2 regions of the Arthrobacter sp. UYCu712 genome follow, and region 2 is predicted to be linked to the other one. Evidence: predicted binding sites of a transcription regulator. Region 2 holds the regulator's gene; the other holds the start of a gene.
The links. Region 2 encodes LexA, which represses DNA repair genes until DNA is damaged. Its sites were predicted from a motif close to TCGAACANNTGTTCGA; they were not measured.
Positions count from the first base shown of each region.

Region 1 (15,239 bases), on a different contig from region 2:
GCCTCAGCCTCCGGCGCATCCTGACCGTATTCTGCCGAAATCAGGATGGGCAGGTGGTCCGAGGCGCCCCGCGGAAGGGTTTCCACGCTTTCGATCTCAAGTCCCTGCGAAGTGGCGAAGTCGAAGTGCCCCTTGAAGACCTTGTAGCGGGTGTACGTCCGCCGGTCGCTGAGGGTGAGGTCGTAACCGGCGTCCTTCATCCGGGCGGTGAGGGACTTAGTGAAGAACGGGTAGTTGAAATCGCCCACCATCAGCGACATCAAACCGCCGCCCATGCTCAGCAGCTCCGCGTGCGCTGCGTGGATCTGGTTGCGCCGCAGCGAGTTGGAGGCGGTCAGGGGGGCTGCATGGAAGGACGCGATGACGAGATCGTGGTCCGTCTCCCGGTCGACCACCCGGGTCCCGATAAGCCGCTCGTGCGCGGGCGACAGGACGTGGTCGTGCATGGACTTCTTCAGCGCGAACGTCTTGGTCTCAAAGGCCGTGAACCGGTCCATCTTGTAGTAGATCGCCAGGCCCAGCCGGTTGCCCTTGGTGGAGTCGGCCAGATGCAGATCACCGATGGTCTCCGGCAGATCGTTGGTGTCGCACTCCTGGAGGCATAAAGCATCAATCTCGAAATCGCGGGCCAGATCTACCAGCTCACCGCTGGCTTTGTGCTTGCGGAGGTTGTAGCTGATGACTCGAATCAGGGGAGCACCTCTTCGGTGGATAGTCGTTGGAAACCTGACCCGAGTCTACCCAGTCAGAGCGCATCGGGTGGGAATAGCCGCAGCGCGGGTCCGGCCGGAGAGCGGGTATCGGGCGGCAACGGCCGCCGGATACCCGCCCGGTGCGCGGCAACGGCCGCCGGTGCCTAGGGGCCGCCCGCCGGGGCCCCGCGCTCCCGTGTACTCGCCGGCGGTCACGGTTCCCTGCTGCTGTCCACCGTCCAGCGTTCCCTCGCCCAGCCCCGAGGCTACCTGGGCCGTGCCGCCGGTGTAGATGGTGTACGTCTGGCCGGCGGTGATCGCGGCGGACGAGTACACGAGGGATGCCGTCCGCTTGGCCGTCACGAACGTTGCCACCACTTTCCCGCTGGAATCCGCCAGCAGGATTGTGGTTCCGGCGGCGGCCGCCGTGCCGAAGGTTAGCTGGACCCCGGAGTGCGACGACGATGTTCCCGGCGTCTTTGGAGATGTTGATGGCGGAATCGTCCGAGGTGTACGAACTGTCCGTGGTCTGCGCGGCGGAATCCGCCGCTGAATCCGTGGTCGGATCCGTGGCGGAGGAGCCGCCGGACGCTGCGCCCCGGACCGGCGCCGGTGCGGGCGGGCTGCGTCGTGGCCGGCCAGTGGCCCGGAAGCGATAGTGTGTTCTGGGATTACCAGCCACGCGAAAGGGCAGACGTTGACTGCTGAACTACCGGTGCTTGCCGAGGGCGATTTCTACTACGAGGCATTGGGCGGCGGCCGCTTCCGCTCCACCATCCACGCCCAGGGGGCCTGGAACGAACACGAGCAGCACATGGCACCGGCGTCCGGGATCATGGCAGACTGCCTGGCCCGGCACGAACCGCGGGACGACATGCGGATGGCCCGCCTCAGCTACGAGATCCTGGGGCTGATCCCCGGCGGCGAGTTCGAGGTCGCCACCACCACGCTCCGCCCGGGCCGGACCATCGAGCTGGTGCAGGCCGAGCTGGTGGCGGAGGGCCGCGTCGCCATCCGTGCGACCGCCTGGCGGATGATCATGTCCGACACGACCGCCGTCGCCGCGTTCGAGGATCCGGGAATCCCGGCGCCCGACGCGTGCGAACCGTATGACGCCGCCAGCATCTGGCCGGGCGGCTACATTGCGTCGCTGCAGATGAGGATCGCCGAAGGGCACCGCGCCGGTTCGGGAACGGTCTGGCTGCACACCGAGCACCCGCTCACCGACAAGAAGGACAGCAGCGACCTGGCCAGGCTGGTGGGCCTTGTGGATACCGCGAACGGGATTGCCGCGCGCGTCCCGCCGGGCAAGGGCAGCTACGCCTTCCCCAACCTGGACCTCCAGATCCACATGTACCGGCGCCCCGAAGGGGACTGGCTGGGGCTGGACAATGAAGTCTCCTTCGGCACGGACGGGATCGGCCTGACCTCGACGGTGCTGCATGACCTCAAGGGACCGTTCGGCCGCGCGGAACAGATCCTGACGCTGCGGAAGTCCTGACGGCCGGCTTCCCTAGTGGAAGACCAGCCAGCCGACCACCGTGGCCACTCCGGTCAGGAATGCGCCCCACACAATGTCCACCACGACGATGGCAAGCGGCCAGTTCTTCAGGGTCGCCGCGTTGGTGAGGTCATAGGTGGCATATGCGAAGGTTCCCAGCGCGGCACCGTAGCCCAGCGCGGTAAGCCAACTGCCGCCGTCGAGCGCCGGCTGGAGCGCGAAGAAGACGATCCCGTTGATGTACAGGACGTAGAAGACGACGGCATACCCTAGATGGGGCTTGTCCGCCATGAGGTGGCCCAGATTCCGGCGGTAGAACTTGCTCATCGTCTTGAGCCAGACGGAATCGATCACGGCAAACGCGGCGGCAACGACGAGGAACTGCAAGATGACCATAAGGGAGCATAACAACATGACGGAGGCCGCGGTGGGACCACGGACGCTGACGATCGTCCGGCAGGAGGAGTCGCTCGGAGCAGCCGCGGACCTGGACTTCGCCATCGAGCTGCTGCAAAGGGTCAAAACCGGTGCCGTCGGGCCAATGCTGCGGCTTTACCGGCCCGTGCCCACCGTGGCGTTCGGGCAGCGCGACACGCACCTTCCGGGCTTCGACTCCGCCGCCCGGGCGTGCCGCGAACTGGGCTTCGAGCCGCTGGTCCGCAAGGCCGGAGGACGTGCCGCGGCCTACCACGAGGGAACCCTCGTGATCGACCACCTTGAACCGCACCGGGACGCGATCGCCGGCGCCAAGGGGCGGTTCTCCTTCTTCGGCGAACTGCTGGCGCAGGCGCTTCGCACCGCCGGAGTCGACGCCGCCGTCGGCGAAATTCCGGGTGAATACTGCCCCGGAGAGTTCAGCGTGCACGGCCAGGATCCGGAATTCCCGCAGCACCAGGTCAAACTGATCGGCACCGCCCAGCGTGTTGTTGCCGGCGGCTGGCTGTTCAGCTCGGTGATCGTGGTGGAGAATTCGGCCCCGATCCGGGCGGTGCTGGAAGCCAGCTACTCGGCGCTCGGCCTGGACTGGGATCCGGCCACGGCGGGCGCGGTCAACGACCTCGTCCCGCACCTGGACGTGGACGCCATCGAGGCGGCCGTGGTTGAAACCTACGCCAGCTACGCGCAGTTGGACTACGCGGACTTCGGCACCCTGCGCGGCTGACCGCGCAGGGTGCCGGGGGAGCTAGTGCCCCCGGGCGATCCATTCCGCAAGCTGCGGCGCTTCCGCGCCGACCGTCGTCGGATCCCCGTGCCCGGTCCGGACCACCGTCCCCGCTGGGAGCGTCAGCAGGCGCGTCCGGATGGACTCGATGATGGTCGGGAAGTCGCTGAAGGACCGGCCGGTCGCGCCCGGGCCGCCCTGGAACAGCGTGTCGCCGCTGAACACGGTGCCTTCGCTTTCGACATAGAAGCACACGGAGCCGGGCGAGTGGCCCGGCGTGTGCAGGGCCAGCAGCCGTGCGCCGGCGACCTCGAACGTGTCCCCGTCCGCGATTGCGTGGTCCGGTTCGGTGCCCGGGAACACGCGCTCCCAGAGCATCCAGTCCTCGCGGCTCAGGTAGACCGGGGCGCCGACGCGCCCGCGGACCTCGCCGACGGCGCCGATGTGGTCATCGTGCCCGTGGGTCAGCAGGATGGCCTTCACCGTCCGGCCCGCGACGGCGGCGGCGACCGCGGCCGGATCGTGTGCCGGGTCGATGATCACGCATTCCTCGTCGTTGCCGATGATCCAGACGTTGTTATCGACATCCCACGTGCCGCCGTCGAGCGAGAACGTGCCCGAGGTGACCAGCTGGTCGATCCGGACGCCGGCTCCCGCTCCGCCTTCAGTTCCGGCGTTCCCCTCAGATTCGGCGCTCACAGTTCAACCACCGAGCGCAGCACCGAGCCGGCGTGCATCTTGTCGAAGGCTTCCTCGATCTGGTCGATCGTGATCCGCTCGCTGACGAACGCATCGAGGTCCAGCTTGCCCTGCCGGTAGAGGCTGATGAGCATCGGGAAGTCGCGCGAGGGCAGGCAGTCGCCGTACCAGGAGGACTTCAGCGAGCCGCCCCGGCCGAAGACGTCCAGCAGCGGCAGCTCGAGGGTCATCTCCGGGCTGGGGACACCCACCAGCACCACGGTGCCGGCGAGGTCGCGGGCATAGAACGCCTGCTTGTAGGTCTCGGGGCGCCCGACGGCGTCAATCACGACGTCGGCGCCGAAACCGCCGGTGAGTTCGCGGATCGCCTCGACCGGATCGACGGCGGAGGAGTCCACGGTGTGCGTGGCGCCGAAGTCCGTGGCGCGCGCGAGCTTCTTGGCGTCAATGTCCACGGCGATGATGGTGGTGGCACCGGCGAGCGCGGCGCCGGCGACTGCAGACATGCCCACTCCGCCGCAGCCGATGACGGCCACGGAATCGCCGAGCTTGACGTTTCCGGTGTTGATGGCGGCGCCCAGGCCGGCCATGACGCCGCAGCCCAGCAGGCCGATGGCGGCCGGATCGGCCTCGGGATCAACCTTGGTGCACTGGCCGGCGGCCACGAGGGTCTTCTCGGCGAAGGCGCCGATGCCCAGCGCGGCGGTGAGCTCGGTGCCGTCCTCGAGGGTCATCTTCTGGGTGGCGTTGTGGGTGTTGAAGCAGTACTGCGGCTGGCTGCGGCGGCAGGCCCGGCATTCGCCGCACACGGCGCGCCAGTTCAGGACCACGCGGTCGCCGGGGGCAACGGAGGTGACGTCCGGTCCCACGGCGCTGACGACGCCGGTGGCCTCGTGGCCGAGCAGGAAGGGGAAGTCGTCGCTGATCGCCCCGAGCTTGTAGTGCAGATCGGTGTGGCAGACGCCGCTGGTGAGGATATCCACCAGAGCCTCGCCCGGTCCGGGATCGGGGACCAGGATGGTTTCCACCGTGACGGGTGTTCCCTTGGAGCGGGCTACAGCGCCTTTGACTTTGTGGACCATAAGAATCTCCCTTTTGCGCGTCGCAACACGCGGTAAGGCGCGGCCCCTAGGGGGCCGCGCCGTCGTGGTTGAAGTCGTGCGTGAACGTGGTGGGTCTAGGCGGGTGGGTCTAAACGGGTGGGTCTAGGCGGCGAGCCGGCTCTTGACCTGTGCCGCCGACGGGTTCGTGGCCGCGGTGCCGTCCGGGAACAGCACGGTGGGGACGGTGCGGTTGCCGCCGTTGAGCTTTTCTACCAGGTCTGCGGTGCCTTCGACTTCTTCGATGTTGATCTCGGTGTAACCGATGCCCTGAGCGTCCAGCTGCTTCTTCAGGCGGTTGCAGTAACCGCACCACGTGGTTGAAAACATGGTGATGGTGCCGGATTCGGGGGTGAAATCCACGAAGTTCTCCTCAAAGCTGGTTGGCGGTGCTGGTTGAGAGCGCCGGTGCCGACAAAAGTCGTACGTCACTCCCAATAACCGTAACCCGCAGCGTGCTATTCCCGCGGAGTGCGGCGCACGCTACGGGCGGATGACGGTCTCGCCCTCATCGGCAGGGGCCTCAAAGCCGGCGAGGAACTTGTCCAGGTAGGCCGGTCCGACCGGCGCCGAGTTCGGTCCCGGGTCCAGCCGGCGCAGTTCGAGACGCCGGAGCAGCTCGTCCCGGGGCACGTCAAGATACACAAGCTGCCAGGCGGCGCCGTGGGCGGTGATGAGCGCTTTGTACTCCTCGCGCCGCTGCCGGGACCAGAATGACAGATCCACGACGACGTCCCGGCCTTCACACATCAGCTCCACGAGCCAGGTCCGTAACTGCCTTTCCACCGCCACGGTGAAGTCGAAGTACTCCGGGCTACCAAAGCGTGCCGCGAGCTCCTGGTCCAGGCGCCACATTTCCTCGTCAACGGAGAGGCGGACGAACCCGTCGCGTTCGAGAATCTTCGCATAGCTGGTCTTGCCCGACCCCGGAACTCCACACATCAGGACCACGGTTGCTGTCTTTGCCATGCCCGGAGTCTAAGGGGATGCGGCCGGCCGGATGATGGCCCACGCCGGGCGGACTGACCGGCGGCGCACGCTACGCCGTCGGACGCGAATTCGCCGGAAAGCTGCGAGGTCGCCGGAAAATTCCGGCGACCTCGCACGTTTCCGGCGGGCTCGGCCCGGGGTCCCCGCGGATGACAGGGATTGGGTGCGGTGGCATGCTGGTGCCATGTGTGGACGCTACGTGATGGCCCGGGCCGTCGGAGACCTGCTGGCCGAGTTCGACGCCGGGCTGGAGGAGGAGGTCGCGATCCCGCCGTCGTGGAACGTCGCCCCGACGGCGGATGTGCCGATCCTGCTCGAACGCCTGGTGGACGGCGAACCGGTCCGCCAACTGCACGTTGCCCGCTGGGGCCTGGTGCCGTCCTGGGCCAAGGATCCGGGCATAGGGTCGAAGATGATCAATGCCCGCAGCGAGACGGTGCTGGAGAAGCCGGCCTTCCGGAAAGCCACCCGCTCCCGGCGCTGCGCTGTCCCGGCGGACGGCTACTACGAGTGGAAGGGCGAGGGCCGCAGCAAGCAGCCCTACTACGTGCATCCGAAGGACGGACGTCCCATTGTCTTCGCCGGACTCTACGAATGGTGGAAGGATCCGTCCAAGGCGGAGGGCGACCCGGAGCGCTGGATGCTCTCGACGTCGATCATGACCACCGACTCGCCGCCGGAGGGCTACGCCGGGGGAATGCTGGCTGAACTGACCGCGCTGCATGACAGGGTTCCGCTGCCGATGGACCGCGGGACCATGCAGACCTGGCTGGACCCGCAGGCCGATGACGCGGCCGGCCTCGTGGACCTGGTCCGGGCCGGGGCGCACGACGTCGCGGAGGGCTGGACGATCGACGCCGTCGGCACCGCCGTCGGGAACGTGAAGAACGATTCGCCGGAACTCATCCAGCCGGTGGGCAGCCTGTTCTAGCGGGCCGCCATATCGGCCGGACGATCCGGAGCCTGGATTGTCAGTCCCGGGTTCCCAGCTTTTCCGCCTCGTATGACCTCAGGCCGTGTTTCACGCCGAGGCGGTTACAGCGTCACTTTTCCGCCGCCGTCGACCGCCCAGCCGGGGTTGAAGGCGACCTCCCAGCGGTAGCCGTCGGGATCGGCGAAGTAGCCGGTGTAGCCGCCCCAGGGCTGGGTCTTCGGTGCCGCGACGATGCGCGCCCCGGCGGTCTCGGCTGCGGCCATCACCGAGTCGACTTCCGCGGCGCCGGCCAGATTGTGGCTCAGCGTGATGCACGGAATGCCGGCAGGGGCATCGGTGGCGGCTTCGGCCTGCATTTGGCCCGCGTCCCAGAGCGAGAGGATGAGGCCGTGGTTGGCCTGGATGAAGAGCACCTCGCCGGGGACTTCCCGGTGGACCGGCCATCCCAGGCCATCAACGTAGAAGCTGCGTGCGGCGTCGACACTGCGGACACCCAGCGAAATTAAGTCGACTCGTGGCTGCATCGTTCGATACTGTCATGGACATGTCCACAAATCACGCAGACGACAAGACCGCCCGGGCCGACCGGGAACAGCTCGCCGCCGTGCGGGTGGCTGTCGACGAAGTGGACGAGCAGATCGTGGCCTTGATCGGGCGCCGCGAACGTCTGATCCGGATCGCCGGGACGCTGAAGGCGGACAGTGCCGAGGTGCGTGCGCCCGGACGCGTGGAGCGGGTTATCGAACACGTCCGCGCCACCGCGGAGCAGAAGGACATAGACGTCGAACTCGTCGAGAAGACCTACCGGGCGATGATCGATGCGTTCATCACGCTCGAGCTGGAAGTCTACAAGTCCACCTCGTAGCAGCGGCTTAGAGGGACTCTTCGACAGGCACGTTGGCCTGGTAGTCCCGGCCGTCACAATCGCTGAACGCCGTCATGAGGTGGCCCTTGGGGAGGCCAAGCACGGTTGCGATCGGGAAGTTTCCGGTGATGGTGTTCCCGGAGTGTTCCACGCCTTTGAGATCGAAGTTCTCTTCCGTGCCGTCATGGTTGAAGTAGTAGAAGGAAACGGCCTCGCCGTTCATGAACTCAATGCCCAGTCTGCGCTGATGGGAATAATCCGGCCCTGCTGCCAGCAGACCCACCACGTAGGCGCCTTGCCCCGGGATATTTCCGTCTATATCGAAGGTCGCCACCAAGGTTGAATTCTTGGCGGCGATCTTTACTTGCCTCAGGAGTGCGATGTGGGAGCTCATGGCTCAATCCTGCTACCTGTGTCATCGTGCGTCCACCCCTGATCTAGGTTTTGTCCCGGGCCGGGCGTAGACTGGAATCATTCGAATATATATTCGAATGATTCTTTGCGGGGAGGCACTGTGGGCATGTTCAGCGAGTCAGTTGACGTCGTCTGCACACCCTCCGGTGTCCCCTTGACGCTTAACTGGGCCGGCCGGAACTTCACAGTCTGCGCCGACCCGGTCCGCTGGTATGAGCGGCGCCAATGGTGGGCGGAGGAGCAGCGCGCACCTCTGGGAAGCGGCCCCGGGCTGGTGGACCACGAGATCTGGCGGGTCCAGGTGCGCCCGGCCGGTTCACAGGCGGACAACCCCGGGGAGTCCCTCACCCTGGACCTGACCAGGCACGTCGGCAGCGGGCGCTGGCGGCTGCTGAAAATCCATGATGCCCTGCTTCCATTCCGGAAGCCCGAATCAGCATGAGCTTCACCCATCTCCACGTCTCCACCGCCTTCAGCGCCCACTACGGGGTCTCCTGGCCGGATGAGCTGGCCGCCGCGGCCGCGGCCGACGGTGCCACCGCGCTCGCCTGCACTGACCGCGACGGACTGTACGGGACGGTCAAGCACCTGAAGGCCTGCATGGCTGCCGGACTTGATCCCGTGGTCGGGGTTGACCTTGCGGTCTTTGACGACGACGGCGACCTCCGCACCCAGGTGGGCGGACGCGTGGTGGTCCTGGCCCACGGACACAACAACGGCGCCGGCTACCGGGCCCTGTGCCGGCTGATCTCCGACGCCCATGCCCGCACCACCGGCAAGGCCGGGGGAGCGGTGCCCGTGGCGGTGACCCGGGCGGAGCTTGCCTCCCGGACCCTGCATCCGGAGACCCTGCAACCCGTCCTCACCGTGCTGCTCGGACCGGACTCCGACGTCGGGCGCGCCATGGGCGGGCGGCGCTACCTGCGCCCCCGGACCATGTTCAAGCGCTGGCTGGAGGCCATGCCGCCGGGGACCCTGGCCGCGGAAGTGGTCACCCAGCTCAGCCCGCCCGGGGAGCCGCTCAGCACCGCCCACGCGGTACGTATGCTCAAGCTCGCCGCGGAACACGGCGTCCCGGCCGTGCTGAGCAACGCCGTCCGGTACGTCGCGGAGGACGGTGCGGCCACCGCCGATGTGCTGGACTCCGCACGGACGCTGAAATCTCTGCCGGAACTGTCCGCCGCCCCGCTGCTCCAGCCCAACGGGCAAGGGTGGCTCAAATCAGCCGGGCAGATGCTGCAGCTGGGCAAAGAGATCATGCACGCCGCCGGATACGGGACCGCCGACCTGAAACGGCTGATGGCCCAGACCGAGGCGCTCGCGGACCGTTGCCGGATGGACCCGGTCACGGACATGGGCTGGAAGCAGCCGGTGGTGCCGGAAGCCTCCGTGATCGGAATCGCCGGGGATCCCCTCGTCGAACTCAGCCAGCGTTGCGAGGCCGGCATCAGCCGCCGCTTCCCCGGAATCGGCGGCAAGCCCGCCGAGGAGCTGCGCGCCAGGCTGGGGCACGAACTGCGGATCATCGACACCCTGGGCTTCGCCGCCTACTTCCTGACCGTCGCCGAAGTCTCCCGGATGATCCTGGACATGGGCGTCCGTGCCGCCGCCCGCGGCTCGGGCGCGTCCAGCCTGGTCAATTACCTGATCGACGTCAGCCAGGTGAACCCCCTCGAGCACGACCTCATCTTCGAACGCTTCCTCTCCCGGGACCGTGCCACCTTGCCGGATATCGACATCGACGTCGAAAGCGCCGAACGGCACAACGTCTACCGGAAGATCTTCGAGCGTTTCGGCTCGGAACGGGTCACGCTCATGAGCATGCAGAACGGCTACCGCGCCCGCGGGGCCGTCCGGGACGCCGGCATGGCGCTGGGCATGGAGGAAGGCGAAATCGGGGACATCGCCAAGCAGCTTTGGCGCTTCTCCGCCCGGAACTTCCGCGAGGCCCTCCAGGAGAAGCCGGAGCTTAAGGAATTCGCAGGCCGGGTGGAAGAGCGGGACTTCACCGGAAACCAGCAGCTGGACCTCCTGGTGGACCTCACCGAGCGCCTGGACCGGCTCCCGCGCCACATCTCCATGCACCCGTGCGGGGTCATCCTGGGCGACGCCACCCTGCTGGACCGCACCCCGGTCCAGCCCAGCGGACTGGGCCTGCCGATGAGCCAGTTCGACAAGCACGACATGGACCCCATGGGCATGCTTAAACTCGATGTGCTCGGGGTCCGGATGCAGAGCGCCATGGCCTTCGCCGTCCGTGAGGTCATCCGGCTGCACCCCTCGAAAGCCGAGGTGGTGGCCGCGGGGGCGCACCCGGCCGGCCCGGACGGCGCGGGACCGGACTACATCTCCGCGGACGGACGCATCGACCTCAACGCCGTACCGCTCGACGACGAACCCACCTACGAACTGATCCGCAGTACCCACACCCTGGGCTGTTTCCAGATCGAATCCCCGGGCCAGCGCGAACTCATCGGCAAACTGGCGCCCCGGGAGTTCAACGACCTCATCATCGACATCTCCCTCTTCCGGCCGGGGCCGATGAAATCGGACATGGTGCGGCCCTTCCTGGAGCACCGACACGGCTTCGCGCCGGAGATCTATCCGCACCCGGACCTCAAACCGGTCCTCAAGGAGACGCACGGGGTCACGGTGTTCCATGAGCAGATCCTGAAAACCTTCGACGTCATGACTGCCTGCGGGCTGGCACGGGCCGATGAATTCCGCCGCGCCCTCGGCAACGAGGTGCTGGAAGGCAAAGTGGAGGAGTTCTTCCGGAAGGAGGCCCGGACCCGGGGGTACGGTCCCGAGGTGGTGGACAAGGTCTGGGGGACGCTGAAGGCCTTCGGCAGCTTCGGTTTCTGCAAAGCCCACGGTGCCGCCTTTGCCGTGCCCACCTACCAGTCGGCCTGGCTCAAGACCCACCATCCGGAGGCATTCCTGGCCGGGCTGTGGGAACATGATCCCGGCATGTACCCCAAGCGGCTCCTGGTGGCCGAGGCCCGGCGGCTGGGGATTCCGATCCTGCCCCTGGACATCAACCGCAGCCAGGCCGAGTACCGGGTTGAGCGGGTGGCTGCGGGGCCGGACCGCGGCAAGCTGGGCATCCGGCTGAGCCTGAACGGCATCTACGGACTCTCCGGAACCGAGCTGAAACGGATCGTGGCAGGACAGCCGTACGATTCGCTGGCGGACCTGCGCGCCCGGTCCCGGCTCAGCAAGCCGAGCATCCAGCGGCTTGCCCAGCTCGGTGCCTTCGATTCACTGCACAGGGCCTCGGGGAATGCGGCCAACCGGGCGGACCTGGTCCAGCACCTCCAAAGCCTGCAGGGCCGCCCGCACCGGAAAGGGGTGGAGGTGATCGACGGGCAGCTGTCCCTGCCGCTGGGCGACGTCGAGCTCAGCAACCTGAAGCCCCTCCTGCCCGCGCCGACCCTGGTGGATACGGTCCGGGCGGAACTGGACCTGATGGCGGTGGATGTCAGCGACCACCTGATGGCCAGCCACCGTCCGCTGCTGGACGGGCTGGGTGTCACCACCGCGGACAAGCTGCTGGGGCTGCGCAACGGCACCGAGGTTTTGGTGGCCGGCGTCCGGGTCGCCACCCAGACTCCGCCGATGCGCGGCGGCCGCCGGGTGGTGTTCATCAGCATCGACGACGGCACCGGCTGCGTGGATTCGGTGTTCTTCCATGAGGCCCAGGAACTGTCAGGACCGCTGCTGTTCGGCACCCGGCTGCTGCTGATCAGGGGCACCACCCGGCGGACCGGACCCCGGGGGATCAGCATCAGTGCCAGCATGGCGTGGGATCTCAGCCGCACCGGGACGCTGCCGTTCCCGGAACCGGCGCCTGGTGCCCCCGCCCACCTGGAACCGGAGCTGCCCGGCCCGCTGGACGGGATCACCCGGAACCTCGCCATCACCGGGCTGGGAGGCTGAACAGCCGGCCTGCGCCGGCCCCCGGGGACAGCCGCCGCGCCGTCACCGGCGTTGGTTGGCCCCCGCGTAAACCGATAGCATGGATGAGGCTGGCTGTGGTCCCCGTACGCCACAAGCTACGAAGCCTCAACTTTGAATAGGAGACACCCGTGTCAGATGCCCAGCAGATCACCCTTCTCGTCGATGGCGAAGAGACCAAGGTGGCTACCGGGACCACCGGCGCGGAACTCTTTTTTGAGCGCCGCGACGTCGTTGTAGCCCGTGTCAACGGCGCTCTGTTGGACCTGGATCAGCCGTTGCCCGAAGACGCCTCGGTCGAGGCCGTCACCATCGACTCCCCGGACGGCCTCAACGTCCTGCGCCACTCCACCGCCCACGTCATGGCCCAGGCCGTGCAGCAGTTGCGCCCCGACGCCAAGCTCGGCATCGGCCCGTACATCACCGACGGTTTCTACTTCGACTTCGACGTCGAGGAGCCGTTCACCCCGGAAGACCTGAAGACCCTGGAAAAGATGATGCTCAAGATCATCAACCAGAACCAGAAGTTCGTCCGCCGCGTGGTGTCCGAGGAGGACGCCCGCGAAGCCATGAAGAACGAGCCCTACAAGCTCGAACTGCTGGGCAGGAAGAACGACGCCGCCGACGCCGGAGAAGGCGTCAACGTCGAGGTCGGCGCCGGGGACATCACCATCTACGACAACGTGGACCGCAAGAGCGGGGACAGCATCTGGTGCGACCTGTGCCGCGGCCCCCACCTGCCCAACACCAAGCTCATCTCCAACGCCTTCGCCCTGACCAGGTCCTCGGCCGCCTACTGGCTGGGCAACCAGAACAACCAGCAGCTGCAGCGCATCTACGGCACCGCCTGGCCCACCAAGGACGCCCTCAAGGCCTACCAGGAGCGCATCGCCGAGGCCGAGCGCCGCGACCACCGCAAGCTCGGCGCCGAGCTGGACCTGTTCTCCTTCCCGGACGAGCTGGGTTCGGGCCTGCCGGTGTTCCACCCCAAGGGCGGCATCATCCGCAAGGCCATGGAGGACTACTCCCGCCAGCGCCACGTCGATGCCGGCTACGACTTCGTCTACACCCCGCACATCACCAAGGGACACCTTTACGAGGTCTCGGGCCACCTGGACTGGTACAAGGAGGGCATGTTCCCGGCGATGCACATCGACGCGGAACTGAACGAGGACGGCACCGTGCGCAAGCCCGGCCAGGACTACTACCTGAAGCCGATGAATTGCCCCATGCACAACCTGATCTTCCGGTCCCGCGGACGGTCCTACCGCGAACTGCCCCTGCGGCTGTTCGAATTCGGCTCCGTCTACCGCTACGAGAAGTCCGGCGTCGTGCACGGCCTCACCCGGGTGCGCGGCATGACCCAGGACGACGCCCACATCTACTGCACACGCGAGCAGATGAAGGACGAGCTCACCACCACGCTGAACTTCGTGCTGGGCCTGCTCAAGGACTACGGCCTCGACGACTTCTACCTGGAGCTCTCCACCAAGAACCCGGACAAGTTCGTCGGTGACGACGCCACCTGGGACGAAGCCACCCGTACCCTCGCCGAGGTGGCCGAAGCCTCCGGCCTGGAACTCATCCCGGATCCGGGCGGAGCCGCGTTCTACGGCCCCAAAATCTCCGTGCAGGCTAAGGACGCCCTCGGCCGCACCTGGCAGATGTCCACGATCCAGCTGGACTTCAACCTGCCCGAGCGCTTCGAACTGGAGTTCCAGGCCGCGGACGGCACCCGCCAGCGCCCGGTGATGATCCACCGCGCCCTGTTCGGTTCGGTCGAACGCTTCATGGGTGTGCTCACCGAGCACTACGCCGGCGCCTTCCCGGCCTGGCTGGCACCCGTGCAGGTAGTGGGCATCCCGGTGGCCGAAGCGTTCAACGACTACATGTTCGACGTCGTCGACCAGCTCAAGGCGGCCGGCATCCGCGCCGAGGTGGACATTTCCTCGGACCGCTTCCCCAAGAAGATCCGAACCGCCAGCAAGGATAAGATCCCGTTCGTGCTGATCGCCGGCGGAGACGACGCCGACGCCGGCGCCGTGTCCTTCCGCTTCCGCGACGGCAGCCAGGACAACGGCGTGCCGGTGGCCGAGGCTGTCCAGCGGATCGTCGACGCCGTCCGCAACCGGACCAGCTAGGGGGAGCGCATGCAGGAGACCACAGGGGCCGGTCCGGGCTATCCGGGCGACGACGCCGTAACAGACGACTTTGGCCTGGCCGGGGTTCCGGACGCCTTCCAGCGCCTGTGGACTCCGCACCGCATGGCGTACATCAAGGGCGGCCAGCACCAGTTCAAGGACAAGGACGACTGCCCGTTCTGCGTCGCCCCGGACCGTGAGGATGAGGAGTCGCTCATCGTGTACCGGGGACGGACCAGCTACGTGGTGCTGAACCTGTTCCCGTACAACCCGGGGCACCTGCTGGTCTGCCCGTACCGGCACATCCCTGACTACACGGACCTGACGGTGGAGGAAACGGCGGAGTTCGCCGAGCTGACCCAGACGGCCATGCGCGTGCTGCGCAAGGTGGCCAATCCCACCGGGTTCAACCTGGGCATGAACCAGGGAGTCACCGGCGGGGCCGGGATCGCCGGGCACCTGCACCAGCACGTGGTGCCGCGCTGGGGCGGGGACGGGAACTTCTTCCCGATCATTGCCCAGACCAAGGCCGTCACGCAGACCCTCGGCGAGGTCCGCCAGCAGGTCGCCGATGCCTGGCCGCAGCAGAGTGGCAGCGCCCAGGAGCCTTCCGCCGGGGAGCCAGATGCTGAATAGGCATGCGCGCGGATTTTTCACCGCGCTGTTTTCCCCGCTCGCCCGCTGGCTCCTGAAGATCGGGGTCTCCCCGGACGCCGTCACCATCGTGGGCACCCTCGGCGTCGTGGTCGGCGCCCTCGTGTTCTACCCGCTGGGACAACTCTGG
Region 1 is NZ_JBEPOZ010000021.1:45,541-60,779, reverse strand. It holds gene ABIB51_RS17730 (endonuclease/exonuclease/phosphatase family protein) at 1-689, opposite strand, end outside; gene ABIB51_RS17725 (hypothetical protein) at 738-1,070, opposite strand; gene ABIB51_RS17720 (hypothetical protein) at 1,184-1,351, shown strand; gene ABIB51_RS17715 (thioesterase family protein) at 1,390-2,193, shown strand; gene ABIB51_RS17710 (DUF2177 family protein) at 2,206-2,589, opposite strand; gene ABIB51_RS17705 (lipoate--protein ligase family protein) at 2,606-3,355, shown strand; gene ABIB51_RS17700 (MBL fold metallo-hydrolase) at 3,377-4,054, opposite strand; gene ABIB51_RS17695 (S-(hydroxymethyl)mycothiol dehydrogenase) at 4,051-5,136, opposite strand; gene ABIB51_RS17690 (mycoredoxin) at 5,260-5,517, opposite strand; gene ABIB51_RS17685 (P-loop nucleotide/nucleoside kinase family protein) at 5,638-6,123, opposite strand; gene ABIB51_RS17680 (SOS response-associated peptidase) at 6,329-7,075, shown strand; gene ABIB51_RS17675 (VOC family protein) at 7,180-7,602, opposite strand; gene ABIB51_RS17670 (chorismate mutase) at 7,617-7,943, shown strand; gene ABIB51_RS17665 (hypothetical protein) at 7,951-8,337, opposite strand; gene ABIB51_RS17660 (DUF6504 family protein) at 8,458-8,799, shown strand; gene ABIB51_RS17655 (DNA polymerase III subunit alpha) at 8,796-12,296, shown strand; gene thrS (threonine--tRNA ligase) at 12,446-14,455, shown strand; gene ABIB51_RS17645 (HIT family protein) at 14,465-15,091, shown strand; gene pgsA (phosphatidylinositol phosphate synthase) at 15,081-15,239, shown strand, end outside.
Region 1: the regulator LexA is predicted to act here: its motif matches at 8,419-8,434, upstream of ABIB51_RS17660 (DUF6504 family protein).

Region 2 (15,239 bases):
CGCCAGGGTCAGGGCGATCGGACCCCAGCCGCAGCCGATGTCCAGGAGGTTTCCCTGCGGCGCCGGGGACGGGGCCTCGGCCAGCAACACGGCCGTTCCCTTGTCAATGCCGTCCGGGCTGAAGATACCCGAGGAGGTCTGCAGCCGGCGCGTCTCACCGGCAAGCTCCACGGTCAGTGGTTTGCGGCTGAACGGCCCGGCCGGCTGGGCGCTGAAATAGTGTGCAGACTCCATAACTGGCCAGATTAGTTGGCTGTCGGCCCGTATGGGAAACCGATGGAAACGGGCCGGCAGCCACCGGGCGGCAGCAGGTCAGCCGCCGGTCCGGGACAGGAAAGCGGTCTGCTAGGGTTTAATACATGATCTTGAACTTCAAGTAGCCGGCACGGGTCACATCCCGTCCCCGCAGCGACGCAGGTACTTACCTTCCGCTCAGCGCGCCCCCATTGGTGATCAGTGCAACGTTCTGCCCACCTGCCGGCGCCCGATCCCCTTGGAGTCCAGCAGTGCTCATCTGAGTCCGCTCACTGGACAGCCCGAAGACTGTCCAGTCGCAGTCGGGAGATGTCCGCCCGTGCCCCCGCAGATCTCTCCTCTTTCACCGCTCCCATCTGGAGCCCGCCCTGCCCCCGGCACAGCTGCCGCAGGCAACCCAGGAGGCCCGAATGACCGATAGTCGTCAGCCCAGCGCGAATACCGCCCCACACAGCACCGATCGGCACTATTCTGAAACTGCCGAACCTTCTAAGGAGACCATGACCAGCCAGCCCAACACCGGACCCGATTCAGCAGCCCAGGACATGAGTCCTGCCGAAATCCAGGCTGTCATCGACCGGATCCTCTCGAAGGACACCCCTGCCCGCAAGGCGGCACCGGGCGCCGGCGAACCCAAGTCGGTGCTCGGCAAGGCCCAGGCCATTTCCCGGCAGGACGAGGACTTCACCAACTACGACGGCGACCAGCAGGACCTCGCGGAACGGCACGCCCTGCGCCGCACCGCCGGCCTGTCCACCGAACTCGAAGACGTCACCGAAGTTGAATACCGGCAGTTGCGCCTCGAACGCGTTGTCCTCGCCGGGCTCTGGACCGAAGGCACCCTTGCCGACGCCGAGAACTCGCTGCGCGAACTCGCAGCACTCGCGGAGACTGCCGGCTCGGAAGTGCTCGACGGCATCGTCCAGCGCCGGGCGAAGCCCGACCCGGGCACCTTCCTCGGCTCCGGCAAGGCGCAGGAACTCAAGGACATCGTGATGTCCACCGGCGCGGACACCGTTGTGGTCGACGCCGAACTGGCTCCGTCCCAGCGGCGCGGCCTGGAAGACATCGTCAAGGTCAAAGTCATTGACCGCACGGCCCTGATTCTGGACATTTTCGCCCAGCACGCCAAGAGCCGCGAGGGCAAGGCGCAGGTGGAACTGGCGCAGCTCGAATACCTGCTCCCGCGCCTGCGAGGCTGGGGCGAGTCGATGTCGCGCCAGGCCGGTGGCCAGGTGGGCGGTGCCGGCGCCGGCATGGGTTCGCGGGGTCCCGGTGAAACCAAGATCGAACTGGACCGCCGCCGGATCCGCACCCGGATGGCCAAGCTGCGGCGCGAGATTGCTGCAATGAAACCGGCCCGGGAAACCAAACGCGCCAACCGGCGTCGTAACGCCGTGCCCTCGGTGGCAATCGCCGGCTACACCAACGCCGGAAAGTCATCACTGCTGAACCGGCTCACCGACGCCGGGGTGCTCGTGGAGAACGCCCTGTTCGCCACGCTGGATCCGACGGTCCGCAAGGCCGAAACCTCGGACGGGCTGGGCTACACCCTTGCCGACACAGTGGGCTTCGTCCGTTCGCTGCCCACCCAGCTCGTGGAGGCCTTCCGCTCCACCCTGGAAGAAGTGGCGGACGCGGACCTGATCCTGCACGTCGTCGACGTCTCACACCCGGATCCGGAAGGCCAGATCGCCGCCGTCCGCGCCGTCTTCAGCGAGGTCGATGCGCGCAAGGTGCCGGAAATCATCGTCCTGAACAAGGCCGACGCCGCCGATCCGTTCGTGATCGAACGGCTCAAGCAGCGCGAACCGCGCCACATTGTGGTGTCGGCACGCACCGGGGAAGGCATCCCGGAACTGCTGCAGGCCATCAGCGAAGGCATTCCGCGGCCCAGCGTGAAACTGGAACTGATGATCCCGTACAACCGCGGGGACCTGCTCAGCAAACTGCACGAGACCGACGCCGAGATCCTCAGCCTCGACCATGTGGAAACCGGCACCCGCGCCGTCGTGATGGTGCGCGAGGGCCTGGCCGCTGAACTGGATTCGTTCATCAGCAATGACTAAGGCAGCGGCAACCGGAGCGGCCACCGACGCGGCCCGCCCGGCGGGGGAGGACCCGGAAGGGGACACTTCCCGCGACGAGACACCAGCCGCGCAGGTTCCGGCCGCAAAGAACCGCCCGGCCGGCGGGGAGTTCGTGATCGAACTCCTCGACCGGGCGGTTTCCGGCATGGGCGGCCAGAGCCGCACGGGCCAGCACGAAATGGCCCGGCAGGTCGCCCGCGCCATCGACACCGGCGACCACCTCCTGGTCCAGGCCGGCACCGGCACAGGAAAGTCACTGGCCTACCTGATCCCGCTGATCGCGCACTCGCTCGTCAGTGACAAGCCCACCCTCGTCTCCACCGCCACCCTGGCCCTGCAGACCCAGATCGTGGGCCGAGACCTGCCCCGGCTGCTCAAGACCATCACCCCTGCCCTGGAGCGCCCGGTCAAGGTCGCCCTCGTCAAGGGCCGGTCCAATTACGTCTGCCGCCACAAGCTCGAGGGCGGCTTCCCCTCGGAAGAACCCTCAGAGGGCCAGCTCTTCTCCCTCGGCGAGGACACGTCCGTGCCGCACTTTGCCGCGGCCATGGGCGGCCCGTCCTCCCAGTTCGGCAAGGAAGTCGTCCGGCTCCGCGAGTGGGCCGAGCAAACCGCCTCGGGGGACCGTGACGAGCTCATGCCCGGTGTGACGGACCGCGCCTGGCGCCAGGTCTCCGTCACGTCGATGGAATGCCTCGGCGCGCAGAAATGCCCCCTCGCCGCGGAATGCTTCAGCGAACTGGCCCGGCAGAACGCCGCCGACGCCGACGTCGTCGTCACCAACCACGCCATGCTGGCCGTCAGCGCCTTCGAAGGACTCGCCGTGCTGCCCGAGTACGACGTCGTGGTGGTCGATGAGGCGCACGAGCTGCAGGACCGCGTTACCGGAGCCGTGTCCGGACAGCTCTCCGTCGCGATGGTGCACGTCGCCGCGTCCGGGGCCCGGAAGCACACCGGCATCACCGTGGACGCGCTCAACAACGCCGCGGCCAACCTCGAACTTGCCATAGAAGGCGTCCCCAGCGGGCTGATGCCCAACGGGCTCAACAGCGAACAGCTGGACTGCGTGGACCAGCTGCGTGACGCCTGCCGCGCAGCCCTCTCCGATTCCAAGGGCGACAGCGCCACCACCGCCGATGGCGGACGCCAGCTGGCGCGCTCCCGCCTTATGGTCATCCTGGAACTCTGCGAACGGCTGCTGGCCGCCCGCGAAAACCGCGAGGTGGTCTGGTTCTCCCGGAACAGCACGTTCGATCCGGCGCAGGGTTACGCCCAGCCCGACGAGTCCGCTCCGGCCCTGATCAATGTGGCCCCGCTGAGCGTCGCCGGGAGGCTCCGCGAGGGCCTGTTCGCGGACCACACCGTCATCCTGACCTCGGCGACCCTCGCGATCGGCTCGGCCTTCGAGCCCGCCGCGGGCGGACTCGGCCTGGTCGGTCCGGGCGCACCCAGCTGGACCGGGGTGGACGTCGGGTCGCCCTTCGAATATCCCAAGCAGGGCATCCTCTATGTAGCCAAGCACCTGCCCAAGCCAGGCCGCGGCACGTCCCCGGAAGCCCTCGACGAGCTGGAAAAACTGATCAGGGCCTCCGGCGGCGGGGCACTGTGCCTGTTCTCGTCCCGCCGGGCGGCCGAGGACGCCGCGGAGGCGATGCGGCCCCGGCTGGACATGAGCATCCTGTGCCAGGGGGATTCAACCATGACGGCGCTTGTCCGCCAGTTCGCCGATGAACCGGACACGTGCCTGTTCGGCACCATGTCGCTGTGGCAGGGCGTCGACGTTCCCGGGGACTCCTGCCGGCTGGTGGTCATCGACCGGATTCCGTTCCCGCGGCCGGATGATCCGCTCATGACGGCACGCTCCCGGGCAGTGGCCCAGGCCGGCGGCAACGGGTTCATGAGCGTCTCGGCAACGCATGCCGCGATCCGGCTGGCCCAGGGGGCCGGACGGCTGATCCGGTCGACGTCGGACAAGGGGGTGGTGGCGGTGCTGGATTCGCGCCTGTCCACGGAACGCTACGGGGGATTCCTCCGTGCGGCGCTGCCGCCGTTCTGGCCCACGACCGATCCCGCCGTCGCCTTCGCTGCCCTGGAGCGGCGCGCCAAGGAATCGGCACAGTCCGCCACGTAGGCAGCCAGGCACGCGAGTAAGTACGCAGGGGAGCCAGGCGGGAGCCCGAAAAGCAAAAGGTCCCCGTCCGGAGCACCCGGCGGGGACCTTGGCTTCAGGAGTTGGCGGCCCAGGTGTTCGTGGCCGCAACCGTCAGAGGGAGCGCAGGACCGAAACGACCTTGCCCATGATGACGGCGTGGTCGCCCAGGATCGGCTCGTACTGCGTGTTCTGCGGCAGCAGCCAGGTGTGGCCGTCCCGCTGGCGGAAGGTCTTCACCGTCGCCTCGTCGTCCAGGAGCGCGGCCACAATGTCACCGTTCACGGCGTCACCCTGCCGGCGCACCACCACCCAGTCGCCGTCGCAGATGGCGGCATCGATCATCGAGTCGCCCGCCACCTTGAGCATAAAGAGTTCGCCGTGGCCCACCAGCTGGCGCGGCAGCGGCATGATGTCCTCCACCACCTGGTCCGCGAGGATCGGACCGCCGGCCGCGATCCGGCCCACCAGCGGCACCATCGCAGTATCGGTGGCGCTGGCCAGTTCCGAGACGGAGAGTCCGCCGACGGCACGCAGTCCGCTGGACTTCTCGACGCCGGAAACCTTGGTGCTGCCCTCATCAAGGGTCAGCGGCATCAGCACTTCCATGGCGCGTGGACGTTTGGGGTCCCTCCGCAGGTAGCCGAGCTTCTCGAGCTGGGACAGCTGGTGGGTCACGCTGGAAAGGCTCGCCAGACCCACGGTGTCGCCGATCTCGCGCATCGAGGGAGGGTAGCCGTTGTCCGTCACCGAACGCTGGATGGTTTCCAGGATCTTCTTCTGCCGCACGGTCAGGCTCTTGGGAGGCCTGGCGGACTGCGGGCTCCGCTGGGATGCCCTGCCGCCGGTGGCTTGTGCTGCCATGTTCGCCAATGCCTTTCGATTCCGCCCGGCTGCCGTGAAGGCAGTTATCGGGCCCTTCCGGCCTGAATGTCAGACCCTGCTGATCAACTATTGATGACCGACTGCAGAAGTGGTTGTCCTGTGACTCAAACGTAGGCCAGCCGCACACCATTTTCAAACATTTGTTCTAGCGAGTCTCGACAATGTTCGTCAATAGGTGCTAAAACTGGAGGAGTGAAGTTCGAATATGTGTTCGAACATTGCGGATCGGATGAAAGCATTGCAGTCCGATGAGAGCGAAACATTCGGTTCTATGTTCGAAGATCGGGCCGGTTGGCGGCAAGTACGTGGAGTACGCCGGGCGGCACAGTATGGTCCAGGAGGGCTCAGTTCATGTCAGCATCAAGCGCGTTTCACGACACATTCGGCCACGGCGCGGCCGGTGGCTACGGCAAGTCCCTGCCCCGCGCCTCCTTCGGCAAGGCAGCCTCCCCCAAAGGGGCTGCCTCCGGCCGGGGCTCCCGCCCCAAGCAGGCGCCGCTCCGTCTGACCAGGCGGGGCCGGTTTGTGTTCTTCGGCGTGCCGCTCATCCTGCTGGCCGCCTTGATCCTTTCGCTCGGCGGCTTCCTGAATGCGCCGGCCAAGGCCTCAGAGTCCGCCTCCGAGCTGTCGGTCACCCCCACCGTCTCCGTCACGGTGCAGCCCGGGGAATCGCTGTGGGCCATCGCCGGAACCGTGGCCCCCGAGCGCGACCCCCGCGACGTTGTCGCCGACATCGTCCAGCTCAACAACCTCGACGCCGCCCGCGTCCGGCCCGGCCAGACGCTCTTCGTCCCGGTGAAGTAGCACCGCCGGCGCCCGAGAGCCACGGATCACGCGGCCGCCACGGCGCCCACGTTTCCCGGTCCAGGGCGTCACAGTTTCAAGGCCCGCCGACGTCTCACTTAAACTAGTGAAGTGACTGACCAGTTAGAGCGACTGAACCGACTTCCCCTCCGGACGAATCTGCGGGGCATGAGCCCCTACGGCGCGCCGCAGCTGGACGTCCCCATCCTGCTCAACGTCAACGAGAACACCCACGGTGTCCCGGCCGACGTGCAGGAAGCCATCTCGAAGGCTGTCACTGAGGCAGCCGCCGGCCTGAACCGCTACCCGGACCGGGAATTTACTGAGCTGCGTGAAGCGCTGGCCGAATACCTCGGCCACGGGCTGGGCGCGGAAAACCTCTGGGCCGCCAACGGCTCCAACGAGGTACTCCAGCAGATCCTGCAGGCCTTCGGCGGACCCGGGCGCACCGCACTGGGCTTCCCTCCCACCTACTCCATGTACCCCTTGCTCGCCGCGGGCACGGACACCGGATACGTTGTGGGCGTGCGCGCCGGCGACTACGGGCTGAGCGCGGAATCGGCGGCGCGGCAGGTCCGTGAGCTCCAGCCCAACGTCGTCTTCCTCTGCTCGCCGAACAATCCCACGGGCACGGGCCTCGGGCTCGACGTCGTGGAAGCCGTGTACGAGGCCGGCGAAGCCAGCCAGACCATCGTGATCGTCGACGAGGCGTACCACGAGTTCGCCCACGACGGCACGCCGAGCGCGCTCGAACTGCTCCCGGGCCGCGAACGGCTGATCGTCTCGCGCACCATGAGCAAAGCCTTCGCGCTGGCCGGCGCGCGCCTCGGTTACATGGCGGCGGCGCCCGAGGTGGCCGACGCGTTGCGGCTGGTCCGGCTGCCCTACCACCTCTCGGCCGTCACCCAGGCAACTGCCCTTGCCGCCCTGCACCACCGTGTGGCGCTCATGGCCGACGTCGAGGACATCAAACGCCAGCGGGACAGGATCGTTTCCGAGCTGCAGCGGATGGGCCTCAAGCCGTCGGCCTCGGATTCGAACTACGTCTTCTTCGGCGGCGTCGAGGATCCGCATGCGGTCTGGAAGGGCCTGCTGGAGGCCGGAGTGCTCATCCGGGACGTCGGCATCCCCGGCCACCTGCGCGTCACAGCCGGCACTGAGACGGAAACCACAGCGTTCCTCGTGGCCCTCGAACGGATCCTGGGCGGCCCCGCGGAACTGCGGGCCTAGACTTAAGGCAGGGTCATCAGCTCCGGAACACCACCACCGCCAGAACGCCCAGCACCGCCTTCATCACCAAAGGACACCCCCACATGAGCAACACCGGATCAGCCGCTGCCGAGGGCCGGACCGCACGCCTGGAACGGACCACCAGCGAGTCATCCGTGCTGGTCGAGATCAACCTGGACGGCACCGGCGTCTCGGACATCAGCACCTCGGTTCCTTTCTACGACCACATGCTGACGGCGCTGAGCAAGCACTCCCTGATCGACATGACGGTCAAGGCGACCGGCGACACCCACATCGACGTCCACCACACGGTCGAGGACGTCGCCATCACCTTTGGCGAGGTCCTGCGCACGGCACTGGGGAACAAAGCCGGCATCCGGCGCTTCGGGGAGGCGACGGTCCCCCTGGACGAGGCACTGGCGCACGCCGTCGTCGACGTCTCCGGCCGCCCGTACCTCGTGCACGGCGGCGAGCCCGCAGGCCAGGAATACCACCTGATCGGCGGACACTTCACCGGGTCGCTGACCCGGCACGTCTTCGAGGCCATCACCCTGCACGCCGGCATCTGCCTGCACATGAATGTCACGGCCGGCCGGGACCCGCACCACATCGTCGAGGCCCAGTTCAAGGCGTTTGCCCGCGCCCTCCGCGCGGCCGTGGAACCGGACCCCCGCGTCGAAGGCATCCCCTCCACCAAGGGTGCACTGTGACCGGCAAGGTGCTGCAGGACGGCGCCATCATCGATCCCGACGCCGGCCGGAAGCCTGCCTCGCCCGAGGGCAAGCCCACCGTCACGGTGCTGGACTACGGCTCCGGCAACGTCCGCTCGGCTGTCCGCGCCCTGGAACGGGCCGGTGCCGAGGTGATCCTCAGCGCCAAACCCGAAGACGTGCTCAACGCCGACGGCTTGGTTGTCCCCGGTGTCGGCGCGTTCGGGACGGTCATGAACGAACTCAAGGCTGTCGACGGAATCCGGATGATCGGCCGCCGCGTCGCCGGCGGCCGGCCCGTGCTCGCCATCTGCGTCGGCCTCCAGGTCCTGTTCGAAGCAGGCGTGGAGCACGGCACCGAAGCCCCGGGCATGGGGGAGTGGCCGGGTAAAGTCGAGCTGCTGCCCGCCGAAGTGGTCCCGCACATGGGCTGGAACACGGTGTCCGTTCCCGCCGGGTCCACGCTCTTCAACGGCGTGGAGAACGAGCGCTTCTACTTTGTGCACTCCTATGGCGTGCAGAAGTGGGACTTTGACGTCATCCAGCCCCGGATGGCCGCACCGCTCGTCACCTGGTCGGAGCACGGCGCCCCCTTCATCGCCGCGGTGGAAAACGGTCCGCTGTGCGCCACGCAGTTCCACCCGGAAAAATCCGGCGACGCCGGCGCGCACCTGCTGCGCAACTGGGTCGGGAGCCTGCGGAAGGGGTCCCCGGCCGGGGACTCCGGCGCCGGCCCGGAACAGACCGCCTAGATGTGGTCCATCGTCCTGATGGGACTTGCCGGACTCCTGGCCGGCGGGGCCCTGTCCTTCCGGCAGCAGAAGAGCCCGCTCTGGGTGCAGATCGTGTTCTATGTCCTGGCCGGGATGTCGCTGCTGGCCGCCTACCTCCTGACGCTGCCCGCCTCCTAGCGGGCCCGCCGCATTCCCTGACCATCCGCCGCCCCCAGAGAAGCTGAGGATCCCCGATGACCACCGAAACCCCGCTGCCCGTGCTCGAGCTGCTGCCCGCCGTCGACGTCGTCAACGGCCAGGCCGTACGCCTCGTCCAGGGCGAGGCCGGCAGCGAAACGAGCTACGGCACACCGCTGGAAGCGGCCCTCAACTGGCAGCAGCAGGGGGCCGAGTGGGTCCACCTCGTGGACCTCGACGCCGCGTTCGGCCGCGGCTCCAACGCCGAACTGCTGCGCGAGGTCGTGGGGCGCCTGGACATCAAGGTGGAGCTCTCCGGCGGCCTCCGCGACGACGAATCTCTTGAGAAGGCCCTCGACCTCGGCGTCGCCCGGGTCAACCTCGGCACCGCGGCGCTGGAAAACCCGGAGTGGACGTCCCGCGTGATCGAGCGCTTCGGCGACAAGATCGCCGTGGGCCTCGACGTCCGCGGCACCACCCTCGCCGGCCGCGGCTGGACCAAGGAAGGCGGGGACCTCTGGGAGGTCCTGAACCGGCTCGAGGAAGCCGGCTGCGCCCGCTACGTCGTGACAGACGTGACCAAGGACGGTACCCTGCAGGGTCCCAACGTCGAGCTGCTGCGCCAGATGGTGGAGAAGACGGGCAAGCCCGTCGTCGCTTCCGGCGGCATCTCCAGCCTCGATGACCTCAAGGTGCTGCGCTCCCTCGTCCCGCTCGGCGTCGAAGGCGCGATCATCGGCAAGGCCCTCTACAACGGCAACTTCACGCTGCCCGAGGCCCTCGACGTCGCCGGCCGCCGCTAGCCGGACCGCTGCCATGAAACACCAGCCGGCAGGCACGGACCCGGCGCGGGACGCAGGCGGGAAGGCCGCGCCGGCCCGCCATCTGCCCGGACACATCGCGGCTGCATTGGCGGGCGCCGGCGGGCCGGCCGACTCCGCCGGCCAGCCGTGGGCCGGCCGGAGCCTCGCCGGCGACGACGCCAGCATCCATAATTTCGAGGACGACGACGGCGCTGCCGACCCCGGCTACCTCGCGGCCATCGACCGGCTCGCCAGCGGCGGCGGTGACGAGGCCGCTGTGATCGCATCGCTGGCCACCGCACGCGTCTTCGTGCCGATCCTTGCCCGGCTCGCCGAAGAAGGCGACGGCGCGACACCCCCCGCAGGGGACATAAACGGGGACAATCACGGGCACACGCAGCACGGCGACGAGCTGAAGGGGGACAAGCAGGCCGACATGGCGCTCGTGACCCTCAAGGCGCCCGACGGCCGGACGGCCATGCCCGTGTTCACTTCCGCCGCGGCGCTTGCCGCGTGGCACCCCGAGGGCCGCCCCGTGGCCGTCTACGCGGCGCGCGCGGCATTGTCCGCCGTCGCGGAAGGCGCCGAGCTGCTGGTCGTGGACCCCGGTTCCGACGTGACGTTCGTGGTGCGCCGGCCCGCCGTGTGGGCCCTCGCGCAGCAGCGGCCCTGGACGCCGTGCTACGCGGATCCCGAGCTGGCGCAGTCCCTCGGCGGGGCCACGGTTGGCTTTCCGGAGATCCGGCGTGTTGAAATTCATCCTGGCGGTGGAGTTGCCTCGGCTGCGGCTGACGGCCGGCAGCTTCCCGGCGGAGGACCGGGCCCGGAACTCCGGGTGGTCCTATTCCTCGAAGACGGACTCGACGCCGCGGGGGTGCAGTCCATCGTGGCCGGCCTCAACATGGCCTGGGCCCGGAATGAAATGTTTGCCGATCGGGTTGACTCGATCGAAATCAAATTGCAGCGCGCAGCGCCGTAGCTGACGGCCAGCGGGGGCTTCCTGCCGGGAGCAGTACGAGGCTGCCGGGGCAGTACTAAAAGGATGTAGTCCGTGAACTTCACGCTTTACCGGGAGCTGCTGGCCATCCGGCCGATCAGGCGCCTCCTGCTGGTCGGAATGGTTGCCCGCATACCGCACTCCGCCGCGGGTGTGCTGCTGACCCTGCATATTGTCCTGACCCTGGGCCAGGGCTATGCCGCCGCCGGCGCCGCGGCAGCCGTCATGACCATCGGGATCGCCGTCGGCGCACCCTGGCGCGGACGGCGTGTCGACACGGTGGGCCTGCGCAAGGCCCTGATCCCGTCGGTCGTATCCGAGGCCGTCATCTGGTCGATTGTGCCGCACGTGTCGTACGAGGTGCTGCTGCCGCTGGTGTTCGTCGGCGGACTCCTGACGCTGCCGATCTTCAGCGTCGTACGGCAGTCCCTCGGGGTCCTCGCCACGGGAGAGCAGCGGCGCACCGCGTTTGCGCTTGACGCGATCTCCACCGAAATGGTCTTTATGATCGGACCCGCCGCCGGCGCCCTCGTCGCCACCGGCGGATACTCGGTGCTGGGACTCACGATCGTCGGCATCGCCACGTCGGTGTCAGGGCTCTTCCTGATGTGGTTCAACCCGCCGACCCGCAGCGCCGTATCCGACGCCGCGCTCGAGGCCGATGAGCAGGAGTGCGCGGAAGCCGCCGTCGTGGCCGCGGCCCCGGCGCACCTGCAGGAAGCGGCCGCAGAGCTGGCCCCGCTCGGTGCAGCCGCCGAACAGCGGCGCCAGCGGCGTTCCGGGCTCCGCCACAAGGTGGTCCATAACTTCGCCTGGTTCACGGCAGCCGTAGCCGCCGTCTTCGCCGTCGCAGCCGGCACCGGCATGGTGCTCAGCGGCACCGACGTGGGGATCGTGGCCGCCCTCGAGACCGGCGGCCACCAAGCCGAAATCGGGCTCGTCTTCCTCTTCTGGTGCGCGGCCTCCGTGGTCGGCGGGCTGATCTACGGTGCCATGCACCGCCCGATCTCGCCGATCCTGCTGCTGCTCGGCATGTCTGCGCTGACCATCCCGATGGCGTTCGCGGCCGACACCTGGACCCTGAGCCTGCTCTCGCTGCTGCCCGGGCTGCTGTGCGCCCCGGTCCTCTCGGCGGCGTCCGAAAAAGTGGCCGATCTGGTCGACGAGAGCCGCCGCGGCGAGGCGATGGGCTGGTACGGGTCGGCCCTGACCGGCGGCGTGGCGCTCGGCGCGCCGCTTGCCGGGCTCTTCATCGACGGTGTGGGACCCGGGGCCGGCTTCGTCTCCGTGGGGGCCGCCGGCGTCGTGCTGTGTTTGGTCGGCCTGGTGCTGCAGCACCGCCGCCGCCGGCGCCTGGCCGTAGCAGCCTAGCTCCGAGCCAAAGGGCCCATCAACGACGACGGCGGCGGCGGCGGACCTTTATGGTCCGCCGCCGTCGTTACTCGCTGGGGCCCGTCGGCCCGGTGGCCTGGGTCAGTTGACCGCTCCGGTGTACTTCTCGCCCGGGCCCTTGCCCGGGGCATCGGGGATGATGGATTCCTCGCGGAAGGCCAGCTGCAGCGACCGCAGCCCATCGCGCAAGGGTCCGGCGTGCTGCGAGCCGATTTCGGGTGCCGCCGCGGTGACGAGGCCGGCGAGTGCCGTAATGAGCTTGCGGGCCTCATCCAAGTCCTTGAGCTCTTCGGCGTTCTCCTCGGCGGCCAGGCCGAGCTTCACTGCCGCTGCGCTCATCAGGTGCACTGCGGCAGTGGTGATGACTTCGATCGCGGGGACCTCGGAGATGTCGCGGATCTGCTGGCTGACGTCGGCCTGGGCGCCGGCGGGCTCGTAAACGTGTGAATTACTGTCTGAAGTGCTCATGCTGGTAAGCTTGTCACAGACCGACTGAATGTCGCTATTTCGCTTTGGTTAGTTCATCTTGGCGGATGAACCGCCTAAGTGAATGAACTGCCCCGGGACCCCCCGATCCATATGTGCTCTGTCATGTATGTGCGCCGGGCGGGAATCATTAGGTAGGATCAACTTTCAGTTTGCAAGCGGAGTTCTCTCCCACCCGCGTCAGCCGCTCTCCTTCGGGAAGCTTCGCAAGAAGCAAGGTTGCCGGGTACCTGGTCGGGTATTCTCCTCGGGCGTCAGCCTGGCGGGAATGCATGCCACCTCACATGAGGCAGGCAGCTCCGATCCTCGAGGCCTTCGATTGCTCCGGCAATTGGGGGCCTTCTCTTTTTGCCGGTGGAGTACCCGTCACGAACACAGGAGCTTTAACATTAGCGAGCCAAGAATCAATGAGCGTATCCGCGTCCCCGAGGTGCGGCTGGTCGGCCCTGCAGGCGAACAAGTAGGAATCGTCCGTATTGAGGATGCCCTGCGTTTGGCTGCCGAGTCCGATCTTGATCTCGTTGAAGTTGCACCGCAGGCCAAGCCTCCGGTGTGCAAGCTGATGGACTTCGGCAAGTACAAGTACGAAGCCGCTGTCAAGGCACGCGAGGCCCGGAAGAACCAGACCAACACGGTCCTGAAGGAAATCCGCTTCCGCCTGAAGATCGACACCCACGACTACGAGACGAAGCGCGGCCACGCGCTCCGCTTCCTCGGTGCCGGCGACAAGGTCAAGGCCATGATCCAGTTCCGCGGACGTGAGCAGCAGCGCCCCGAGATGGGCATCCGCCTGCTCCAGCGCTTTGCCGCGGACGTCGCCGAAGTCGGTGTCGTGGAGTCCACCCCACGCATCGACGGCCGCAACATGGTCATGGTGGTAGGCCCGCTCAAGAACAAGGCCGAAGCCAAGGCAGAGGCCCGCCGCGCAACGCAGCGCGCCGAGGCCAAGGCCGAGAACGAAGCCAAGGCTTCAGGCTCAGGCTCAGCCCGCGTCGACATGTCCGGCGGGAACGCTCCGCTGACCCAGTCGCTGGCGGACCTCCTGCCGGAAGGCTACGAGATCCAGACTGAGGCAACCGCGGCAGAGGTGACCGCAGCGGAAACTCCGGCAACGGAAGCTGCTCCCGCCGAGGCGGTAGCCGCAGAGACTGCTCCCGCTGAAGCTGCAGCCACGGAGGCCCCGGCCGCCGCGGTGAAGGTCGAGGGGGCCCCGGCCGCCGAGGCGAAGGTCAAGGAAGTTCCGGCCGAAAAGGCTCCCGTCCAGGAAGCGCCCAAGCAGGAGGCCCCCAGGGCCGCCAAGCAGGCCGCTCCGAAGCGCGAGGCTCCGAAGGCTGCCGAGAAGCCGGCAGCCGCCAAGGCACCTGAGGCTGCCAAGGTGACTGAGGCTGTCAAGGCACCCGAGGCTGCAAAGGCCGCTCCGGCGGCAGCACCGAAGCCGGTCGCTGCTCCGAAGCCGGTTCCGCGCCCCGCGCCGAAGCCTGCTGCACGGCCGGCCGCGAAGCCCGCGGCCAAGCCGGCGAGCAAGAAGACCAACTAGTTCACGGCTGCCGGACTGCAATGTCCGGCAGCAAGCAACCAGCACGCCGCCCGCAGGGTCGGCTGCACGAAAGAACTGCAGACCTGTCTGCGGATACGTAAGGAGATCGGTTCCCATGCCGAAGATGAAGACCCACAGTGGTGCTAAGAAGCGCTTCAAGCTGACCGGCAGCGGCAAGCTGCGCCGCCAGCAGGCCAACCGCCGCCACTACCTCGAGCACAAGTCCTCCAGGCTGACCCGCCGCCTCGCCGGCGACAAGATCGTCTTCAAGGGCGACGCCAAGGTCATCCGGAAGATGCTCGGCATCTAAGTTCCAAGTTCTCTGACTGTTAGCCACCTGGCAGCAGTCAACTACCAAAAAGGCTTCTCAGGCCAGCCGGTTGTTCCGGCAGTAGTCGCTTGGGATCAGAATTTTCGAAGGAGTACGCACGTGGCACGTGTGAAGAGGGCGGTCAACGCCCACAAGAAGCGCCGGGTTATCCTTGAACGCGCAAAGGGCTACCGTGGACAGCGTTCACGCCTGTACCGCAAGGCCAAAGAGCAGCTGCTGCACTCGTTTGTGTACAGCTACGGCGACCGCAAGAAGAAGAAGGGCGACTTCCGCCGCCTGTGGATCCAGCGTATCAACGCTGCATCCCGCGCCAATGGCCTGACCTACAACCGTCTGATCCAGGGCCTGAAGGCCGCTGAGGTCGAGGTTGACCGCCGTATGCTGGCCGAGCTGGCCGTTTCCGACGCCAACGCCTTCGCCGCGCTGGTGAAGATCGCCAAGGATTCGCTGCCCGCCGACACGTCGGCTCCGGCCCTCACGGCCGAGGCTGCACCGGCTGCCAAGAAGCCGGCTGCCAAGAAGCCGGCCGCCAAGAAGGCCGCCGCCAAGAAGCCGGCTGCCAAGAAGGCTGCTGCCGACGAGGCTGCTGAGTAGTACCCCGTAGCCGCTCCATAGCTACGCCGTTCAAGAACCGGCTGCAATAGCCAGTAAGGTTCTCA
Region 2 is NZ_JBEPOZ010000011.1:86,545-101,783, forward strand. It holds gene ABIB51_RS12725 (class I SAM-dependent methyltransferase) at 1-234, opposite strand, end outside; gene hflX (GTPase HflX) at 756-2,324, shown strand; gene ABIB51_RS12735 (ATP-dependent DNA helicase) at 2,317-4,476, shown strand; gene lexA (transcriptional repressor LexA) at 4,609-5,358, opposite strand; gene ABIB51_RS12745 (LysM peptidoglycan-binding domain-containing protein) at 5,731-6,183, shown strand; gene ABIB51_RS12750 (histidinol-phosphate transaminase) at 6,295-7,413, shown strand; gene hisB (imidazoleglycerol-phosphate dehydratase HisB) at 7,497-8,123, shown strand; gene hisH (imidazole glycerol phosphate synthase subunit HisH) at 8,120-8,875, shown strand; gene ABIB51_RS12765 (CG2302 family histidine operon protein) at 8,876-9,034, shown strand; gene priA (bifunctional 1-(5-phosphoribosyl)-5-((5-phosphoribosylamino)methylideneamino)imidazole-4-carboxamide isomerase/phosphoribosylanthranilate isomerase PriA) at 9,091-9,837, shown strand; gene ABIB51_RS12775 (SseB family protein) at 9,851-10,816, shown strand; gene ABIB51_RS12780 (MFS transporter) at 10,889-12,205, shown strand; gene ABIB51_RS12785 (DUF1844 domain-containing protein) at 12,308-12,694, opposite strand; gene infC (translation initiation factor IF-3) at 13,143-14,249, shown strand; gene rpmI (50S ribosomal protein L35) at 14,365-14,559, shown strand; gene rplT (50S ribosomal protein L20) at 14,680-15,174, shown strand.